DNA from 2 places in the Streptomyces violaceusniger Tu 4113 genome. Region 1 is predicted to be linked to the other one. Evidence: riboswitches for the same ligand, from Rfam matches in the RefSeq annotation. Region 1 holds a riboswitch; the other holds the start of a gene.
What was found. Region 1 has a riboswitch for thiamine pyrophosphate ahead of STRVI_RS08520 (thiamine ABC transporter substrate-binding protein). Riboswitches for the same ligand answer to the same signal wherever they lie in the genome.

Region 1 (4,409 bases):
CAAAGGCGCTGCTTGAAGAATCCGGTATCGATGTCTCTTCCGTACTGCTGATCAGCAAGCCGTACGAGGAACGACGGTCGTACGCCACAGCGCGCAAGCTCTGGCCGGAAGTCGAGATCGTCAGTGCGTCCACCCCGATGACGCTCAGTGAGTACGTCGATTCCATCCAGGACCCCCGCCTAGTCATCGACATGCTTGTCGGCGCGCTCCAGCGGTTGCTGGTCTACCCGGACCAGGGATTCATGATCAGCCAGCCGACACCGGCCGACGTGGCTGAGGCGTACGAGCGGCTGTGCCACGAAGGGTTCACGAGTCGCCTCTTGCCCGTCGACACGGGAGAGGCCCAGGCCAGCCTGTAGCGGCGGCGGGTTGTTACAGGTTTCTCTACCTCATCAAGGCCCCCGGCTGCGCTCCGCTTCGCCGGGCGCGCTCCCGGCTCCCGGTCGCGCTCTGCTCCTGCCTCCGGCCCGCGCCGCGCACCGTCCGCCGACGCGCGCCCACAGGCGAGGAGGCCGGGGGCCGAGTGTTGAGACCTGATCGGCCAGCCTCAGGCCAGAGAGCGTGCCTCCGGCGGGGGCGCTTAGGCTCCGGGATGGCGGGGGCTCCGTCTGCGCCCGCAGGTCCATCGTGGCGTGCGCGGGAGCTCCCATCCCGTCACCGTCGTCCCAGGCAGAGCCGAGCAGACGCGGCCCAGGGGCGTCAAGGTCGTTCGTACAGTGGCGCGCTCCACCTTGACGCCCCTGAACCACGCCCGCTCCACGGTGTGTGGGACGACGGCGACGGGATGGGAGCTGGGGAGGGTGGTGGGTTGAGGAAGTGGGGAAGGCTCGGGCCGTCTCTGGGCCGTCCGAGGGGGATCAGCGATGACAGATGGCGACCAATGACGACGGGTATCCCGACCGTCCGCCGCAGGTCACGCGAATTGATCTGCGACACTGGGTGAACCATGCCTAAGCCCGGAGAACTCACCTTCGCCGCGCCGCGTGGGGCCAAGAAGCCCCCGCGGCATCTTGCCGACCTCACACCCGCCGAGCGCCGGGAGGCCGTCGCCGCCCTCGGGGAGAAGCCCTTCCGGGCCAGTCAGGTGTCGCGTCACTACTTCGCGCGCTACGTCGACGACCCCGCACAGTGGAGCGACATACCGGCCGCCGCGCGCGAGAAGCTGGCCGCCGGGCTGCTGCCGGAGCTGATGAGCGTGGTGCGGCACATCAGCTGCGACGACGACACCACACGCAAGACCCTGTGGCGGCTCTTCGACGGCACGCTCGTGGAGTCCGTTCTGATGCGCTACCCGGACCGGGTCACCATGTGCATCAGCTCACAGGCGGGCTGTGGGATGAACTGCCCGTTCTGCGCCACCGGCCAGGCGGGGCTGGACCGCAATCTGTCCACCGCCGAGATCGTGCACCAGATCGTCGACGGGATGCGGGCCCTCCGCGACGGTGAGATCCCTGGCGGGCCGGCCCGGCTGTCCAACATCGTCTTCATGGGCATGGGCGAGCCGCTGGCCAACTACAACCGCGTCGTCGGCGCCATCCGCCGGCTCACCGACCCCGAGCCCGACGGCCTCGGGGTGTCGCAGCGCGGGATCACCGTCTCGACCGTCGGCCTCGTGCCGGCGATGCTGCGGTTCGCCGACGAGGGGTTCAAGTGCCGGCTCGCGGTGTCGCTGCACGCGCCCGACGACGAGCTGCGTGACACCCTCGTGCCGGTCAACACCCGCTGGAAGGTGCGCGAAGTCCTGGACGCCGCGTGGGAGTACGCGGAGAAGTCCGGCCGCCGGGTCTCCATCGAGTACGCGCTGATCAAGGACATCAACGACCAGGCGTGGCGCGCCGATCTGCTCGGCCGGCTGCTCAAGGGCCGCCGGGTGCATGTGAACCTCATTCCGCTCAACCCGACGCCCGGCTCCAAGTGGACGGCGTCCCGGCCCGAGGACGAGAAGGCGTTCGTGGCGGCCCTGGAGGCCCACGGGGTGCCGGTGACCGTCCGGGACACCCGTGGCCAGGAGATCGACGGGGCCTGCGGGCAGCTGGCGGCTTCGGAGCGCTGAGGACCGGCTGATACGGTGCCTGGGCATCGTTGCATCATGCGATGGTCGTAAAACTGAATATCCGTACAAGTGAACATTCCGACAGGGGAGCGCTCAGAGCGCTGAGAGTGCGGCACGGCCGCAGACCCTCGGACCTGATCCGGGTCATACCGGCGTAGGGAGTCAGCATCACCATGAACAGCCAGCTTCGGCGTGCCATCTCAGCCGCCCTTTTCGGCTCACTGGCGTTGGGCGCGCTCGTCGGCTGCGGCGAGGATTCCAAGAGCGGCGCGGACTCCAAGACGGTCACCCTGGTCACGCACGACTCGTTCGCGGCCTCCAAGGCGGTCCTCAAGGAGTTCACCAAGGAGACCGGCTACAAGGTGCGGGTGCAGGCCGGGGGCGACGCCGGAGCCGCCGTCAACCAGGCGATCCTTTCCAAGGGTCACCCCCAGGGCGATGTGTTCTTCGGCGTCGACAACACCCTGCTCTCCCGGGCGCTCGACAACGACCTGTTCACCCCCTACACGGCGAAGGGTCTCGACAAGGTCCCGGCGGCCCTTCAGCTCGACCGGGCCGAGCACCGTGTCACCCCCGTCGACTTCGGCGACATCTGCGTCAACTACGACCGTAAGTACTTCGCCGACAAGAAGTTGGCGCCGCCCCGGACGCTGGACGACCTGACCAAGCCCGCCTACAAGAACCTCCTCGTCACCGAGAACGCGGCCACCTCGTCCCCCGGTCTCGGCTTCCTCCTCGCCACGGCCGCCAAGTACGGCGACGACGGCTGGAAGGGCTACTGGAAGAAGCTGCGGGCCAACGGCGTCGAGGTCGTCGACGGCTGGGAACAGGCTTATTACGACCGGTTCTCCGGCTCGGCCGGTGGCGGCAAGGGCGACCGGCCGCTCGTCGTCTCCTACGCCTCGAGCCCGCCGGCCGAGGTGGCCGACGCCAAGACCAAGCCCGCCAAGGCCCCCACCGGGGTGGCGACGGGCACCTGCTTCCGGCAGGTGGAGTTCGCCGGGCTGCTGAACGGCGCGGGCAACACCAAGGGCGGCAAGGCGCTCCTGGACTTCCTGCTGAGCAAGCGGTTCCAGGAGGACGTCCCGCTGAACATGTACGTCAACCCGGCGCGCGAGGACGCCAAGCTGCCGGAGCTGTTCACCCGGTACGGGGTCAGGATCGCCGACTCGGCCACCCTGGCGCCGCAGAAGATCGCCAAGAACCGTGAGCCGTGGGTCAAGACATGGTCCTCGCTCGTCCTGTAGAGCCCGGCGAGAACCGTAAGACGGCCGACGGCCACCGTAAGGCCGACAGGGCAGACGGCGGCGGCCGTCGCGCGCTCGCCCTCCGACTCGCCCTGATGGCGGTGCCGCTCGCCTTCTTCGCGGTCTTCTTCGCCTATCCCGTGGCCGCCATCGTCACCCGGGGGCTGCGCGTCGGCGGGCAGTGGCGGTTCGGCCGGATCGCCGAGGTGCTGACCGACCCGGCGACGCTGGACGTCCTGTGGTTCACCTGCTGGCAGGCGGTCGCGTCGACCGCCCTCACCCTCGCGGTCGCGCTGCCCGGCGCCTATGTCTTCGCCCGCTTCGACTTCCCCGGCAAGGGGCTGCTGCGGGCCGTGGTGACCGTGCCGTTCGTCCTGCCGACCGTCGTCGCCGGATCCGCCTTCCTGGCCCTGCTCGGCCGGGGCGGGCTGCTGGACGAGTTGTGGGGGGTGCGGCTCGACACCTCCGTCTGGGCGATCCTCCTGGCCCATGTCTTCTTCAACTACGCGGTCGTCGTCAGGACTGTCGGCGGGCTGTGGGCCCAGCTCGACCCGCGCCAGGAGGAGGCCGCGCGGGTGCTCGGCGCGAGCCGGCTCTCGGCCTGGCGCCGGGTGACGCTGCCCGCGCTGGCCCCAGCAGTCGCCGCCGCCGCGCTGATGGTGTTCCTGTTCACCTTCACCTCCTTCGGCGTGATCCAGATCCTCGGCGGCCCCCGCTACGCCACCCTGGAGGTGGCGATCTACCGGGAGACCGCGCAACTGCTCGACCTGCCCACGGCGGCGGTGCTCACCCTCGTCCAGTTCGCCGCGGTCGCGGCCGTGTTGGCCCTGCACGCGTGGACCGTAAGGCGCCGGGAGAGCGCCCTGCGGCTCGTCGACCCCGGCCGCACGGCGCGCCGACCGAACGGCCCCGCCCAGTGGGCGCTGTTGTGGGGCGTGCTGGCGGTGGTCGCGCTGCTGATCGTGACACCGCTCGCGGTGCTGGTGGAACGCTCGCTGAACGGACCGGACGGCTATGGCTTCACCTACTACGAGGCGCTCAAGTCGGCCGCCGACAGCGGAGGCACCTTCTTCGTGGCACCCATGGAGGCCATCGGGAACTCCCTGCGA
Region 2 (4,409 bases), 6.3 Mb from region 1:
TGCGATGACGTGCGAAAACGGCGACTACATGCGACAACGGCGGCGAAAACGCGAGAGCGACCAGCCCTGTACACCCCCCGTACGGGCGCTGTAGGAGCCCCGTACGGAAGGCCGCCGAAAGCTGGACGGGAGCGGCGTCAGACGGCGAGCGCCTGCGCACGCCGCTTCACTTCCGTACCGCGATTCTCGCCCAGGGCCCGTGCCGGGGTGCCGGGCAGGCTCGGGTCGGGGGTGAAGAGCCACTCCAGCATCTCTTCGTCGCTGAAGCCGTCGTCCTTCAACAGCGTCAAGGTCCCCACGAGGCCCTTGACGACCTTTCCGTCTGCGATGAACTCCTCGGGCACCTGAAGCACCCTGTTCTCGCCACGGCGCACCGCGATCAGCTGGCCCTCCTTGACGAGCTGCCGGACGCGCGTCACCTCTACACCGAGTCGCTCGGCGACATCGGGGAGGGTGAGCCAGGCGGGGACGAGAGCATCGATCTTTGCGTCAATCTCGGTCACGGAACAAGCCTGCCATCTGGGACTGACAGTGGGTAGCCGGGCGTCCGCCGCGCGGGCCGCCCGGCCCGTCCCACACGCCCCGCACAGCAGTCCGCCGGCCGGTCAGCGGACGGCCGACTTCAGCGGCACCGACGGGTCCTCGGCCCGCGTCCGGTCCAGCCGGGCACCGCGCTCGATCAGCTTGCGCCCCTGGGCCAGATCGCGCGGACGGCCGACGGCCAGCAGGGCGACCAGGGCGCCCTCGCGCAGCCAGCACACCGACCAGGCGGCACCGGCCGGATCGCCGCGCCAGACCAGTTCATCGGCCTCCGAATGGTGCCCGGCGTACTGCACGAAGCGCCCGAACTGCTCGGACCAGAAATACGGCACCGGGTCGTAGACCGCGCCGGGGAAGTGGGCCGCCGTCCGGCTGCCCACCACATTGGCGGCGACGGTGCGCGGCCCCTGCAGCGCGTTGTCCCAGTGGTGCACCAGCAGCCGCGTGCCGTAGCGGGCGGACGGGAAGGAGGCGCAGTCGCCGACCGCGTAGACGTCCGGCGCCGAGGTGCGCAGCCGGTCGTCGGCGGCGACGGAGCGGTCCTCGGCCAGCTCCACGCCCGAGCCCGCCAGCCAGTCCGTCGCCGGCCGGGCCCCGATCCCGACGACCACCGCGCCCGCCAGCAGCCGGGTGCCGTCGCCGAGCACCAGCCCGCTCTCGTCCACGGAGGCCACCCGGGCGCCGGTCACCAGCCGGGCGCCGCAGTCCTCGTACCAGGCCGCCATGGGGGCCGCGACCTCGGCCGGGAGGGCGCCCGCCAGCGGCCGGTCCGCGGCCTCGACGACGGTCACGGCGCAGCCCGCCTCGCGCGCCGCCGTGGCGAACTCCGCGCCGATCCAGCCCGCCCCCACGACCGCGATCTCGCGCTGCCGGGCGAGCACCGGGCGCAGCCGCACCGCGTCGTCCAGGGTGCGCAGCAGATGGACGCCGGGCACGCCCTCGCTGCCCGGCAGCGGGACCGGCTCGGCGCCGGTGGCGATCACCAGGACGTCGTACGGGAGCTCTCCGGTCGCGGTCTCGACCAGCCGCTTGTCCGTACGGAGCCCGGTGACCTGGACGCCGAGCCGCAACGTGATGCCGAGCCCGGCGAAGTCCACGTCGAGCGTGGATCCCTCGGCCTTGCCGAGCAGCACGGCCTTGGACAGCGGCGGCCGGTCGTAGGGCTGGTGGGTCTCCGCGCCCAGCAGGACGATCTCCCCCGCCCAGCCCTGTTCGCGCAGCGCGACGGCGGTCTGCACCCCCGCCATGCCCGCTCCGACGATCACCACCCGCTGTTCGCCGCCGCCGCTCGAGGACGGCTTCGTCGTCGTCTCATCGCTCACACGATCACTGTATTGCGGCTGGTGGGGCGGACCGCAGAGGGCGAGGGGAGATCTCGGGCACAGAGGGGTGGGGCGGTGGGGGGGTCTGGCCCGTCTTGGGTCCTTGGGGGCCGGGTGGCTCCGGCGGGGGTGCGCTTGGTTTTCGGCGGGGTGCGGCTCGGCTCCCGGCGGGGTGCGGCTCGGCTTCCGCCGACCCCCGGATCAGGTAGAACCCCTACACCACTGCCAAGGACGGAACCCGGAGCCTCGGGTGGGGTGCTGGAGGGGGTGGGGTGGGAACCCGGTGGGGGCTGGTGGTCTGGTGGGTGGTCGGGGTTTCGGGCGATTCGGGCCCGTACTAGGGTGGCGGGGCAGAGCACTCGCGGGAGCCCGGACGTACCGGGCTGAGAGGGAGGCTGAAACGGCCTCCGACCGTACGAACCTGATCCGGGTCATGCCGGCGAAGGGAGGGGCAGCGTGTCCACGCACGCACCAGGTCACGAAGACGGACCACACACCTCTGGGCTTGGCCACCGACCATCCGTGGGCGGACCGTACGACGTCCTCGTCATCGGGGGCGGCATCATCGGCCTGGTCACGGCCTGGCGGGCGGCCCAGCGGGGGCTGCGCACCGCCCTCGCCGACCCGGCGCCCGGCGGCGGAGCCGCCTGGGTGGCGGCGGGGATGCTGGCCGCCGTCACCGAGCTCCACTACGGCGAGCAGACCCTGCTCGGGCTCAACTTGGCCTCCGCGCACCGCTATCCGGACTTCGTGGCCGAGCTGGAGGAGGCGAGCGGCCAGGACGTGGGTCACCGCTCTTGCGGCACGCTCGCCGTGGCGTTCGACGCCGACGACCGCGCCCATCTGCGCGAGCTCCACACGTTCCAGCAGGGGCTCGGGCTGGAGTCCGAGTGGCTGACGGGGCGTGAATGCCGCCGACTGGAACCGATGCTCGCGCCGGGCGTACACGGCGGGCTGCGCGTCTCCGGCGACAACCAGGTGGACCCGCGACGGCTGGCGGCGGCGCTGCTCACCGCGTGCGAGCGGGCCGGGGTCGCCTTCCACCGCGCCCGTGCGGAGCGGCTGTTGCTGGACGGCGACCGCGCCACCGGGATCGAGCTGACCGGGGGTACGCGCCTGGCCGCCGAGCGGACCGTACTGGCCGGCGGCAGCCTCAGCGGACGGCTCGCGGGCGTTCCCGACGACGTCCTGCCGCCCGTACGACCCGTCAAGGGGCAGGTGTTGCGGCTGTCGGTGCCCGAGCGGTACGCACCGTTCCTCTCCCGGACCGTACGGGCCGTGGTGCGCGGCGGGCCGGTCTACCTGGTGCCGCGCGAGAACGGCGAGCTGGTCATCGGCGCGACCAGCGAGGAGCTGGGCTGGGACACCACGGTCACCGCGGGCGGGGTGTACGAACTCCTGCGGGACGCCCATGAGGTGGTGCCCGGCATCACCGAACTGCCGCTGGTGGAGACCTGCGCCGGGCTGCGCCCCGGCTCCCCCGACAACGCCCCGATGCTCGGCCCGACCGCGCTGCCGGGGCTGCTGCTGGCCACCGGCCACCACCGCAACGGCGTCCTGCTCACCCCGATCACCGGCGATGTCATGGCCGAGGCGCTGACGAGCGGAGAACTCCCGCCGGAGGCCCGGCCGTTCACCCCGCGGCGCTTCGCGGCCCCCGCAGCCACACCCTCCCCAGCACAGGAGCAGCACCCATGACCGTCTCCGTCAACGGCGAGCCCCGCGAGGTCCCGGACGGGACCACCCTCGACCGGCTTGTCGCGACCCTCACCCAGGCGCCCTCGGGCGTCGCCGCCGCCGTCAACGAGACGGTCGTCCCACGGACCCAATGGCCCGCGACCCCGCTCGGCGACGGTGATCGCGTCGAGGTCCTCACCGCGGTCCAAGGAGGCTGACCCCACCCATGGCTCCCACCACGACCACCACGGCCGCTACTGCCGCTACTGCCGCCACACCCGTCACCACCGCCCCGAACGCCCCTGGCCGCGCGCCCCTCGCCACCCCCGACCCGCTCACCATCGCCGGGACCGACTTCGGCTCCCGCCTGATCATGGGCACCGGCGGCGCTCCCAGCCTGGAGATCCTGGAGCGCTCGCTGCTGGCCTCCGGCACCGAGCTGACGACCGTCGCGATGCGGCGGCTCGACCCCACGGTGCAGGGGTCGGTGCTCTCCGTACTGAACCGGCACGGCATCCGCCCACTCCCCAACACCGCCGGGTGTTTCACCGCCGGTGAGGCCGTGCTCACCGCCCGCCTCGCCCGGGAGGCCCTGGGCACGGACTGGGTCAAGCTGGAGGTGGTCGCCGACGAGCGCACCCTGCTCCCCGATCCGATCGAGCTGCTGGACGCCGCCGAGACGCTGGTCGACGACGGCTTCACGGTCCTCCCGTACACCAATGACGACCCGATCCTGGCCCGGAAGCTGGAGGACGTCGGCTGTGCCGCGATCATGCCGCTCGGCTCCCCGATCGGCTCCGGTCTCGGCATCCGCAATCCGCACAACTTCCAGTTGATCACCGAGCGCGCCACCGTGCCGGTGATCCTGGA

Region 2: linked by a shared signal. The riboswitch ahead of thiO (glycine oxidase ThiO) and the one ahead of STRVI_RS08520 (thiamine ABC transporter substrate-binding protein) in region 1 are both predicted to bind thiamine pyrophosphate.

The regions. Positions count from the first base shown of each region.
Region 1 is NC_015957.1:1,893,410-1,897,818, forward strand. It holds gene STRVI_RS08510 (YdcF family protein) at 1-359, shown strand, start outside; gene rlmN (23S rRNA (adenine(2503)-C(2))-methyltransferase RlmN) at 947-2,053, shown strand; TPP riboswitch at 2,127-2,231, shown strand; gene STRVI_RS08520 (thiamine ABC transporter substrate-binding protein) at 2,227-3,300, shown strand; gene STRVI_RS08525 (ABC transporter permease) at 3,396-4,409, shown strand, end outside.
Region 2 is NC_015957.1:8,222,832-8,227,240, forward strand. It holds gene STRVI_RS33610 (Rv2175c family DNA-binding protein) at 138-503, opposite strand; gene STRVI_RS33615 (NAD(P)/FAD-dependent oxidoreductase) at 606-1,787, opposite strand; TPP riboswitch at 2,214-2,327, shown strand; gene thiO (glycine oxidase ThiO) at 2,385-3,560, shown strand; gene thiS (sulfur carrier protein ThiS) at 3,557-3,757, shown strand; gene STRVI_RS33630 (thiazole synthase) at 3,766-4,409, shown strand, end outside.